3 regions of the Roseburia sp. AF20-18LB genome follow, and region 3 is predicted to be linked to each of the others. Evidence: a T-box and tRNA genes for the amino acid it is inferred to sense, from the RefSeq annotation. Region 3 holds a T-box; the other regions hold tRNA genes.
The links. A T-box is a leader RNA that pairs with one kind of tRNA and senses whether it is charged. The one in region 3 lies ahead of thrS (threonine--tRNA ligase), so its partner is inferred to be a tRNA-Thr.
Positions count from the first base shown of each region.

Region 1: it has a tRNA-Thr gene. The T-box ahead of thrS (threonine--tRNA ligase) is inferred to sense a tRNA for this amino acid. The anticodon was not compared.
Region 2: it has a tRNA-Thr gene. The T-box ahead of thrS (threonine--tRNA ligase) is inferred to sense a tRNA for this amino acid. The anticodon was not compared.

Region 1 is NZ_QTWP01000001.1:769,311-773,602, forward strand. Features, by position in the region: gene DWX65_RS03685 (DUF4097 domain-containing protein) at 1-903, opposite strand, end outside; gene DWX65_RS03690 (LytR/AlgR family response regulator transcription factor) at 1,157-1,900, shown strand; tRNA gene DWX65_RS03695 (tRNA-Thr) at 2,170-2,242, opposite strand; gene DWX65_RS03700 (YhgE/Pip domain-containing protein) at 2,310-4,292, opposite strand, start outside.
Region 2 is NZ_QTWP01000001.1:30,387-34,678, reverse strand. Features, by position in the region: gene DWX65_RS00170 (hypothetical protein) at 1-93, opposite strand, end outside; gene DWX65_RS00165 (DHH family phosphoesterase) at 100-1,074, opposite strand; gene DWX65_RS00160 (hypothetical protein) at 1,101-1,541, opposite strand; tRNA gene DWX65_RS00155 (tRNA-Thr) at 1,770-1,842, shown strand; gene DWX65_RS00150 (helix-turn-helix domain-containing protein) at 2,005-2,544, shown strand; gene potA (spermidine/putrescine ABC transporter ATP-binding protein) at 2,554-3,627, shown strand; gene DWX65_RS00140 (ABC transporter permease) at 3,620-4,292, shown strand, end outside.
Region 3 is NZ_QTWP01000003.1:162,007-166,298, forward strand. Features, by position in the region: gene DWX65_RS07925 (DUF1540 domain-containing protein) at 1-203, opposite strand, end outside; gene thrS (threonine--tRNA ligase) at 426-2,387, opposite strand; T-box leader at 2,464-2,666, opposite strand; gene DWX65_RS07935 (SEC-C metal-binding domain-containing protein) at 2,760-3,260, opposite strand; gene DWX65_RS15595 (hypothetical protein) at 3,452-3,754, shown strand; gene rplT (50S ribosomal protein L20) at 3,792-4,148, opposite strand; gene rpmI (50S ribosomal protein L35) at 4,173-4,292, opposite strand, start outside.

The sequences.
Region 1 (4,292 bases), on a different contig from region 3:
CCGAATCGTCAGCTTACCATCTTGCATGACAGAGTTTGCAGTCTGTTCTATTGTAACATCCCCATTGGTTGAAGTTAAGCTCACCTGTGGATTACTCTTGCTTGTTATTCCCTTCGCTGATTTTAAAGAAATATCTCCTGCAGCTTCAATCGTAAGATTACTGTCAGTCAACACCCCTGTGCTGGTATTTTCCAGTTCCACCTTTCCACCGGTATTTTTCAGGGTAACATTTTCTGCATGGAAAATTGGATAATAATCAGATGCAGAACTTAATGCAAGGTCTCCTTCTGTCTGTGTCAGGTTCAGTGTGGATACTCCACTGTCAATCATACCACATGGTGCGGTTATCGTAACTTTCTTTCCACTTAAATCAACCACTCCACTGCTCAAAGCAATTGGCTCTGAAGACGTTGATGCAGTTTCCAGTGTAATATCACCGGTTGTATCTATCTCAAATCTGCTGCCACCGTTTATTACATTACTATTACTTGTCACCTTAAAATTTCCGGTAAAATCCTTTGTGACAACGGCAGCACCGGTTCCGGCTAACAGAAATGCAGGAGAAGTTCCTTCTACAGTAAAATTTCCTGCTCCGGAAATTGTTAAGTTTCCGCCTGTTACTGTCACCGGATTCGGTCCGGAAGTAGCAATCTCCATATCATTATATACAGTCATGGTTGCCGTATCTTTATCAAAATAAATATAACCACCACTTTCCGGTTCTTCCCCTACTTTATCGACGCCACGAATCGTTGCAGATGGTCCCGGTGTAGAAGGAGGATCCACCGCCTTCACATACCAGCCCGTCTCTAATGTTGTAATTCCTATTTGAACGGATGCCGGCGTATCCTCTGCCTTTACCAATAGTCCGGCAGCATCTCCCATAAATAAGCCTGTCATCATAGCCAATGCCATCAAAAATGCCAGACATCGTTTTTTCGTTTCTTTCCCATATTTCCTCTCCTTTTTTTATTTCTATTTCTTTTGTTCACACAGTTTCTATCTTAAGAAAACGCTTAAAATTTTGCAACCAATTCTTCCAAATTGTGATTTTATCTTCCTGATTGTCGATAAAAAATGATTTTTATTTTCTTTCAATATGTTATACTTGTTTCGTATCCGGTGTTTTTTACTTTTTATATACAGGAGAATAATTATGCTGATTTACTTATGCGAAGATTCTGAAAGCGATGCCTTACGGCTGAAACATCATCTGAATACATATGCCACGAAACATCATTGTAATATGGAGATTCTACTTTTTTCTTCGGGCGAAGAGATGATTCAATATTATAAGGAAGAAAAGCGTTATCCGGTTCTGCTGTTTTTAGATATCTATATGAATAACCAGGATGGTGTGGAAACAGCACGTATCCTTCGTTCACTGGGCTATGAAGGTGGCATTATTTTCACCACTTCTTCTACGGAACATGCCATGGCAAGCTATGAGGTAAATGCTCTTTACTATCTGCAAAAGCCTTACTCACACACAGATTTTCTCAATGCCATGAGCCGCTGCGATACGCTTTTAGAGGAATCCAATGAAGTATTTACCTTTTCTGTCCGTAGGAAGGAATATTCTCTTCCTTACTCAGATATTCTCTTTTTTGAAACCGGGCAGCACAATGTCCTGCTGCACGCTATATCAGAGACTTTTACGATTCCCGGAAACCTGACACAGCTTACCGAGGACTTTGCCTCTGTTGCCTGTTTTCTTCCGGTTGGCCGCAGCTATCTGGTAAACCTAAACCATGTCACTGGAATTCTGCAGCACGACCTTATTATGGAAGACCACTCCATTGTGCAGATTCCTTTTCGTAAACGTGACGAGGTAAGCAAGGCCGTTAATAGCTGGTTTGCAAAGCTTGAGAAAGAGCCAACTCCTCCCGGCTTATCCTAAGGCCAGATATTTCCCATGTTTCCAATGTACTCCTATTGCGAAAATGTTACAGACTTGTTACAATTCATTTGTACTTAGCTAAGACATGATTTCAAAGAAAATAAGGAGGACGAAACTATGTGTTTTAATTTCAATAGCTGTTCCGAGTTATTTAACACAATCTGCAAATTATTCAGACTCGGATGTTAATATGTTTTATGCGATTTGCATAATCACCAAAAAGGCTGTAACCCTTGAAAAATCAAGGATTACAGCCTTTTTTCTAGTTAAGCTGGCAACGGGAATCGGACCCGTGACCTCCGCACTACCAATGCGACGCTCTACCGACTGAGCCATGCCAGCAATTCTGTCGGAACTAATCCCGACTTGTAATACTATACTATAGAGAGCTATGATTGTCAATACTTTTCTACACCATAATGTCAGATTTTTCTTTGCTATGCTCAATCTTCATATTTAACTTCCGGAACGGAACTGCAATTACAAGTCCAATCAGAAGTGAAATTATAATATAGATGCCTAAGATGCCAATGCATTTCCAATAAGTCATTCCATACATACCACCGATGGTCTCCCGGAGTGCATCCATTCCATAAGGGAATGGGAAGAAACGGTAAATCCGCTGATAGATTGCCGGCAATACTTCGATTGGGAAGGAACCACCTGCTCCCGCTACCTGGATAACCATAATAACTACCGCCAAAGCCTCTCCGACATTTTCAAAGGCTACCGTTAATGCGTACATAAATAAGGTAAATACAAAGCTGCAGCATGCACAGGCAAGCCAGAATAAGAACGGGTTATGGCATTGTATCTTAATATAAAATAAATCTCCCAGCGCAGTAATCAATGCCTGCACCTGTCCAATCAGGAAGAATGTAATATATCTTCCAAAGAATTTCTGGTAAGGTTTTGCATCCGGTATTTTCTCATCCGGAAGTACCTTTACATGAATGATTGCCACCAGAATCAACGCGCCTACCCACAAAGCCAGTACCGTATAGAACGGTGACATTGCCGAACCATAATTGGAAATCGGATAAATCTCTTTCGTCTCCATATTGACCGGAGAAGATAAGAAATCTCCTAACAAAGTCGGGTCGGTCTCTAAAATTTTCATCAAAGCCTGATACTGGTCACTGATTTCCAGAGCACTGAGACTTGTAATCACACTGTCAAGTCCGGTCTTCATTTCCTGTGCTGCTGCCAGTGAATCACTTAAGCTTTCATTTCCCTTATCGAGGGTTTCACTATAAGCATCCAACACTTCCGATACTTCATCAAAATCTCCATCGACACCATTTAAAATTGCCAGTGTCTGATTCAGTGACCCCTGCATGGACTGAATGGTTGTCTCCAGCTGACCTTTTACCGAATAGTCAAACGTATCTTTTAAAGCTTTTATTTTGGTCTTACAGGAAGTTATTTCGGTAGATATTTCAGTGTTTAAAGTATCCTTTGCAGTATTTAAATCTGTGACATTATTCTGGACACTGTTTAAATCTGCTTCAATTTTATCTAACTGTGCTTCGATTTCTGCAATCTGACCGGAAACACTTTCATCATCCTTCCAGTCTGCCACACTGTTTTCAAATAACTGACGGATCAGCGGCATCATATTAATTGCGCTCTGCAGTCCGCCGGAAGATAAATCACCATAGTTATCCAACTGATCTAAGGCATTCTGTATCAGCGTATTGATGTTGTCAAGGCTGTCGGCTGCTGTATTAAGATTTGCTGAAATAACCTCAGCCAAAGCACTGGCATTAAGGCTGCCGGAATTCAATGCTCCCTGCATGGTATTTACCGTATTCGAACCATCATCTACCATCGTATTCAGATTCGGCAGCATAACCTGTGTCGTATCAATCAGGCTGGATGCCGAATTGGTAATGCTGACAAAAGAATTCAGCAATGCAATATAGCTGTCCAAATCTCCGCTTAAATCATTAAGCTGTGTCAGGAAAAGATTCATCATAGAGCCGGAATCCATTCCATTTTCTACCATGACATCATTTACCTTTAACATGACTTCTGCCAGAGTGCTGACAAAGGTTGCATTAACCTGTTCCTGCACTGCCGTTTTTGCCTTGGATGTAATCTTTGGTGCAATGGCATTTTTCTTCTCATTTTCATAATAAATAATCTGCGGATTCTGTACTTCTCCGTTAAGGAAGCTTATCATTTTCTCGGAGAAATCCTCCGGAATAATCAGTGCCGCATAATATTCACTGCTGTATACACCGTCGGTTGCTTCATCCATGGTATCAGTAAACTGCCAGCCCATAGTCTGATTGGCTTTCAGGGCATCAATGACGCTGTCTCCGATATTTAAAGACAGACCTCCCATGTCTATTCCCGCATCTGCAGAATATACTGCTATCTTAAGATT
Region 2 (4,292 bases), on a different contig from region 3:
TACATAAGAGGTACTGGATAAAATTCTCGACTGGGATACATCCTCTGCCTCAAGATAAATATGATAGGTTATCTTCACCTGATTTTCTGCCATGGTATCTTACCTTCCTTCTTCTGCCTTGATCTGCTCTAAGAACAGCATTTCTAATTTATAATCCCGGTCCGGTTCCAACTTTTCCATATTCTTCTTTGGAATGAAGCCGCCAGCCATTGCCGGATGTCCGCCACCATTTCCATAATCTGCTAATGCCTTTGCTACAACTCTTCCGGCATCTACATGATTTAATGCACTACGGACAGAAAACTTAATGCCGTCAGAACGGATTGCATAAATCACGGAAATATTAACTACATCAAGAGATAAAATAAAGTCTGAAATAATTGCAATCAGCGCATCCGGACAATCAAACGGAATCGATGCAAATCCCACATCATCATAAATGTGAATATTATCGATTGCCGCACCATATGCCTTTAAATCAGAAAACTCCATTACATTTACATACATGGACTTTAACTCTTCCACATCTGCCATTGGATAGATGTATGCAAACATATCCACATCAAGCTTTGTTGTACCACGGACAAAGTCATCCGTATCCATCTTGATGCCATATGCCAGTGCTGCCGCCACATCCCGGCTCATTGGTGTATTGGTAAGATAAAAATACTCTGCAATCATTGTGGCACAGGCTCCTACACGGCGCACATCTTTATAAGCATATTCACAGGCAATTACTGTCGGATGATGGTCAATACATGCCACCTCATCCCCGATAAAATCGGTCAGATTCGCATTATATTTCTGGGAGTCTACGGTAACAATATAGTCCTCTTTCTTCATATCATCCAAATCTTCTTTAGACAAAATATCAATATGAAATGTGTCAAACATCTTTCTTGTACTCAGGCGTTCAATCTTACCATCATAACAGATATCTGCTTTAATCCCATGGTAATTTAAAAAATGCTGTAAGCCAAAGGCACTGGCAATCGCATCCGGATCTGGAAAATTATGTGTCTGAATATAAGTTCTGTGTCCTCTTAATAACTCTACTAATTGTAAGGGATCCATGTTTTATCTCCTGGTATGATTTCTTCTTATTTTAATATAGAAAGCGGATTATTTTCCTTCTGGAATTTCAATGCAAACAAAGCTGCCCCATAGCATAAAATTCCAATCAACATAAATATTACTTTACCGGAAATTATTCCAACGACAATCTCTGCTGCTGCAACAATTCCATGCAGCCAGACAGGAAGGTTATGCAGACATGCAGCAAGTCCCGCTTCAATCAACACTACAATACATACGCTCACTACCGGCATCTTCCATACCAGTATACCCAGTACAATTTCCAATACGGCAAAAACCACAAATACACATAACATAATCAGCGCGCTGTTTTCCTTTAATTCTGCAATCGTAAACTGACTGTTCTTCTTTGCATAATTTTTCTTTGCGCTGTTTATTTTCTTCTTCATATTCTTCTTACTGTCCTCAGTTTTCTTTCCCCCTGAAACAAATTCCTTCACTTCCATGAAAAAAACTTCCTCCTTGTAATGATTTCCCTTTTCATAAGCCGGTTCATCTTTCTGCGGTTCTTACATATCTACGCCCATTATACCAAGTAACCTTTGAAAGAACAACTTTTTTCAAAAAAACATTGCAAATTTATTTTTTTCTATATATAATATTATAGTATGATTTTAATAAATAAAGGGTTGTCTGAGGAAAATATTTTATTTCGCATATAACCAGATTATTCTGCTTCCGTGGCTCAGTTGGTAGAGCGGCGCATTCGTAATGCGTAGGTCAGGGGTTCGAGTCCCCTCGGGAGCTTTTTTTGTTGTCTAAAAATAATCTAAAAATAGTATTGACATTTCTCTTTCAATTTCTCATAATACTCCTTAGTGAGTTTATTATTATTAAACTTCAAATACATTATTAGCTTCATTTTGTAAAAACTATGTAAAATCACTTTTCATGGAAAGGAAGTACAAAATGGATATTGGAAATAAAATCAAGGAGCTGCGGATTCTCTACGGTCTCACCCAGCAGGAACTGGCTGACCGTCTGGAATTATCCAAAGGATTTATCTCCCAGTTAGAGCGTAATCTTACATCTCCTTCCGTGGGTACACTTTTAGATATTATCCAGTGTCTCGGCACTACGCCGGCAGAATTTTTTGCAGATGATGAACCTGCACAGCTTGTCTTTAAAAATGAAGATTATTTTGAAAAAGAAGATGCGGAACACAGGAGCTTAATCGAATGGATGGTTCCCGGTGCCCAGAAAGATATGATGGAACCGGTACGACTGACGCTGAAGCCCGGCGGCACATCAGACATCTATCTTCCACATGAGGGAGAAGAATTCGGCTATGTACTTAAGGGCTCCATTAAAATCATATATGGTACCCGTACTTATACTGCAAGACAGGGGGAGTCTTTTTATCTTAAGTCCAATAAAAAGCACCATATCGAAAATACCGGCAGGAAAGATGCCGTTCTTATCTGGGTTACAAACCCGCCAAGTTTTTAGGAGGTTATGATGGGCAAGAAATTAATACAATTAGAAAATATTACCAAAACTTATGACGGAAATATGATTTTGGATGACTTAAATCTTTATGTAAAGGAAAACGAATTCTTAACACTGCTGGGACCTTCCGGCTGTGGAAAGACTACTACCCTGCGTCTTATCGGTGGTTTTGAGACACCGGACACCGGACGTATTATTTTTGATGGAAAAGATATTACTTCTCTTCCGCCAAATGAGCGTAAATTAAATACCGTATTCCAGAAATACGCACTTTTTACCCATATGAGCATTGCAGAAAATATTGCTTTTGGGTTAAAAATCAGCAAGAAAAGCAAGGCTTATATTCAGGATAAAATCAAATATGCCTTAAAGCTTGTAAACTTAGACGGTTATGAAAACCGCAGCATTGATTCCTTAAGCGGTGGCCAGCAGCAACGTATTGCCATTGCCCGTGCCATTGTAAATGAACCAAAGGTGCTCCTTTTAGACGAGCCTTTGGGTGCACTGGATTTAAAAATGCGTCAGGACATGCAGTACGAACTGATTCGTCTGAAAAATGAACTTGGCATTACTTTTATCTATGTTACCCACGACCAGGAAGAAGCCCTTACCATGTCAGACACCATTGCCGTCATGAATCAGGGCTATATCCAGCAGATTGGTACTCCGGAAGATATTTATAATGAGCCGGAAAATGCATTCGTTGCCGACTTTATCGGAGACAGCAATATCATTGACGGTATCATGATTGAGGATAAATTAGTCAGCTTCTTAGGCATCAAGCACGAATGTGTCGACACCGGTTTTGGTAATAATAAACCGGTAGACGTAGTCATCCGCCCGGAAGATATTGAGATTGTAGAAGCCGGCACCGGTTTTATGGATGGTGATATTACTTCTGTTATCTTCAAGGGTGTCCACTACGAAATCGAAATTATGGCTGGCGGATATGAATGGCTTGTTCATACCACCAAATATTTCGAAACCGGAAGCCATGTGGGAATGAAGGTAATTCCTTTCAATATCCAGATTATGCATAAACCGGAATCCAGTGACGAAAAGGCGGTGGAACTCGATGCATAATGCCAGAAAAAGACTTTTAGCCGGACCTTATCTGGTCTGGATTATTGGATTTACTGTACTTCCGATTCTGATGATATTATATTACGCATTCACCAACAGTGACGGTGGTTTTACCTGGGCAAATATTGCTGCAATTGCAGACCCGGTACATATAAAAGCACTCCTGCTTTCCTTAAAGCTTGGTATCTTATGTACAATTGTCTGTCTCCTGCTCTCCTACCCGCTTGCCATGATATTAAATAGTCTTCATATCAAGCATCAGAGCTTTGTGGTATTTATCTTCGTCCTGCCAATGTGGATGAATTTTATGCTGCGTATTTTAGCATGGCAGATGTTACTTTCCAATAATGGAATTATCAATGGATTTCTTTCCATTTTCGGCATCCCGAAGCTTCATATGTTAAATACTCAGGGAGCCGTTGTATTTGGCATGATTTATGATTTTCTTCCATTTATGATTATGCCGATTTACAATTCCATAGTACGTATCCGCAAAGAAACCATAGATGCGGCAAGGGATTTAGGTGCCAACAGTTTTATCACCTTCTTCCGTATCATTCTGCCGCTTACTTTGCCTGGAATTGTCAGCGGAATTATTATGGTATTCGTGCCGGCACTTACCTCCTTTGTTATTTCAGAACTTTTAGGTGGAGGTAAAGTACTTC
Region 3 (4,292 bases):
ACTGCCTCACAGGTAACATCGCTCATCTTCGGCGGTTTACCGGTCGAATTGGCACATCCACAGTTTTTCTTCTCTTCAAAACTTCCACAGCTTGTCTCGCTGTTGCGGTTTGCATGTGCACCCTCTACCGTAATATTTCCACGGCAACAGCAATCATCTTTCTGGAAACTGCAGCTTCTTACAGAACATTTTAATTCTGTCACAAAAATCATCTCCTTTCTTTCGTTACATGTTTAGTATCTCCAAAGGAAATCTTTTTATGTTACCAACTTCATGTAAAAAAGAATGTATCTTGACACATTCTCGTGCCTGCGGCGGCCGCTTTCCTGTAAAGCAAAAAAGACTGTTGTCCGGTGCAAATGCCAGCAACAGTCTTTTTAAATCCATATAAATAATAAAATTAAAAATTAGATTTTATTGCATTTTTATTTTTCTTCTGCAACTTCTTCCTTACGGATTTCCTTTGTACGAATCTCTTCGCAGATTGCATCAATGAATTCTCCTAAAGGTTTTACACCTTCATCTCCTGCAAAACGGCTTCTTACGGATACGGTTCCGTCCTCTGCCTCCTGCTGACCAACTACCAGCATGTACGGCAGCTTATCCAGTCTTGCTTCACGAATCTTGAATCCGATTTTCTCAGAACGGTTATCAACCGTTACATCTACATCATGAGCTGCTAATTCTTTTCTTACCTGCTCTGCATAGTCTGCATATTTTTCAGAAATCGGCAATACTCTTACCTGTTCCGGGCAAAGCCAGGTTGGGAATTTTCCTGCATAATGTTCAATCAGCCATGCAAGGGTACGCTCATAACATCCCATGGATGTACGATGGATAATCCAAGGAAGTACTTTCTCACCCTTCTCATCGATATAGTACATGCCAAACTTCTCTGCACTTGCACAGTCAAGCTGGATGGTAACCATGGTATCTTCTTTTCCATATACATTCTTTGCCTGAATATCAATCTTTGGTCCGTAGAATGCAGCTTCCCCATCTGCTTCTGTATACTTGATGCCATTCTTATCCATAACATCACGCAGATACTGCTGGGTACTGTTCCAATATGCTTCGTCGCCCAGATATTTTTCTTTGTTGTTCGGATCCCATTTGGACAGACGGTAAGTAACATCTCCATCGATACCAAGTGTAGTCATTACATAATGGCAAAGTTCAGTACATCTGGTAAGTTCTTCTTCCGCCTGTTCCGGGCAAAGAATAATATGTGCCTCTGTAATAGTAAACTGTCTGACACGGGTAAGTCCATGCATCTCTCCGGAGTCCTCATTCCGGAACAATGTAGAAGTCTCTGACATCCGATATGGCAGATCTCTGTAAGAGTGCTGTTCATTCATGTATACATAATACTGGAATGGACAGGTCATCGGACGCAGTGCCATTGTCTCTTTGTCGTCGCTGTCCTTATTTAAAATGAACATTCCATCCATGTAGTGATCCCAGTGTCCGGAAATCTTATAGAGGTCGCTCTTTGCCATCAGCGGAGTTCTGGTACGTACATAACCCCACTCTTTATCCTCTAAGTCTTCTATCCAACGCTGCAGTTTCATAATCATCTTGGTTCCCTTTGGTGTAAATAAAGGAAGTCCCTGTCCGATAACATCAACAGTGGTAAATAACCCCATTTCACGGCCAAGTTTGTTATGGTCACGGCGTTTGGCATCTTCTAATTTCTCTAAGTATTCTTTTAACTCTTCCTTCTTATTAAAAGCAGTACCATAAATTCTCTGTAATCTTGCTTTGTCAGAATTACCTCTCCAATATGCCATGGAAGATGATGTCAGCTTAAATGCCTTTACGCCCTTGGTTGTCATCAGATGTGGGCCAGCACATAAATCTACGAAGCCGCCCTGGTCATAGAAAGAAATTTCTTCTCCCTCTGGTAATTCTTCAATCAGTTCTACTTTGTATGGTTCATTACGTTCCTGCATGAATTTGATTGCTTCCTCTCTTGGAAGTGTGAATCGTTTTAATTCATGACCCTCCTTGATAATCTTCTTCATCTCTGCTTCCAGATTATCGAGGTCTTCTCTTGAAAATGGGGCATGATCAAAATCATAATAGAATCCATCTTCAATTGCCGGTCCGATCGTAATCTTGGCATCCGGGAATAATTTTTTTACCGCCTGAGCCAGCACATGGGATGCAGTATGGCGGATTACCTTTAATCCTTCTTCATCACTTGCTGTTATAATATTTAAATTGCAGTCCTTGTCAAGAACGGTTCGTAAATCCACCACTTCTCCGTCTACTTCACCGGCGCATGCAACTCTTGCAAGGCCTTCGCTGATATCTGCTGCAATATCATAGACTGATTTTGCTTCACTGTACTCTTTTACTGAGCCATCTTTTAATGTGATTTTCATGTTCAAGTCTCCTTTTCTTATTATATTAGTATTAATAACTGCAAAGTAAAAAATCCCTGATGCATAAAATTTATGCATCAGGGACGATACTCTATCGTGGTTCCACCCTGCTTGCTGTACTTATCGTACAACCGCTCATTCTGATGATAACGGAATCACCGGACCGGATTGGGGTCACTCAGAGCTGGTCTTCACATTACACTCCATCAGAATACTCTCACCAGATGTATTCCTCTCTTTGACTTCCTGTCATGCTACTCGTCTCTTCTTTGTTTTGTCCTTTTGACAAAAGCTATTGTATACTCTTTTTTCTGCTATGTAAAGAGTTTTTCTGTGAAATATTTTCCAAATGTTTTCCAAAATATTTTATTCTTATCTTCCGCAGCAGAATTTATATTTCTTTCCACTTCCACAAGGACACGGATCATTTCTTCCGACTTTCTTTCCAACTACAACAGTGCCGGATTTCTTCTGCTCTAAATAAAGCTTTCTCTTGGTATCTGCATCAAAAATTTCATCCCACTGTGGTAATTCATAGAGCCAGTCAGCTTTGGCATCTACCATGTTCTTGTATAATTTTTCTTTATCGAATGCAAGGCTTACCTTGGTATCCTCTTCCATAGTATCAATTGGGTTTGGTGTTACCAGGCTGTCATTGATTCCATCTAAGAATCCAGTCATATCCATAATGCTGAGGTCGTATTTCTCTGCCAGCTCTTTTACAGTTCCTTCTACCTTCTCATCCGGGTTTGCTAAAAGCTTCTCATATACGCCCTTCTCTAACATAAAATATCTCTGCCAGAACTTCTGTAATTTTCCTCTATCTGCCTGCTGATCATAAGCAATCTTCTGCCATTCTTCTAATAATGCCATTGTTCATATCCATCCTTTAATCCATATTTAGTCGTATAACGCTTGTTTCAGTATAGCATATTTTGTGCTTTTTTCAAGTATTTATCCTCTGCAACTTTACATTTTCTGATTGACTATCCGCTGTCAAATGTTAAAATAATGTATATTGCTTTTTTCTAAAAACAGGTCATCAAAGAAAGTTGAGGTCATATATGAAAAAGACAAAACAGATTCTTGCAATTATCGGTGTTGTACTCTTAGTTGCCCTCTATGTTTCCACTCTTGTTTTTGCATTGATTGGAAGCGATTTTGCCACAAACTGTCTTAAGGCTTCCATCTATGCCACTGTGGTTGTCCCGGTTCTTATCTGGGCTTATACCATGGTATACCGCTTACTTAAGAATCATTACTCTTTAAGAGAAGATTTGGATTCCATCAAAAAAGAAGCTTCCGGGCAGGATGCTTCCGCAAAAACTTCAAATGAACCAAACATCAAAAAAGAGGATTGCGAATAACCACAATCCTCTTTTATAACTTGTCCACTTCTTAAAACTAAGCAAGTTTTGTTTTTGCAAGCTCTGCCAATGTTGCAAATCCTTCTGCATCATTTACAGCCATCTCAGCTAACATTTTACGGTTCATATCAACACCAGCTAATTTTAAACCATACATAAATTTGCTGTAAGATAATCCATTCATTCTTGCTGCTGCGTTAATACGGGCAATCCATAACTGTCTGAACTGTCTCTTTCTCTGTTTTCTTCCTGCATAAGAACTTGTTAAGGCTCTCATGACAGACTGTTTTGCTACTCTATACTGTTTGGAGCGTGCTCCTCTGTAACCTTTAGCTAATTTTAATGTTCTATTATGTTTCTTTTTAGCGTTTAAGCCGCCTTTAATTCTTGCCATGTTCTATTCCTCCTTAACCAATTCTTATAAATATGGTAAAATCTTCTTCATATTCTTAACATTTGTTGCATCTGTCATTGCAGGTTTTCTAAGATTTCTCTTAGTCTTAGTTGTTTTCTTTGTTAAGATATGTCTCTTATAAGC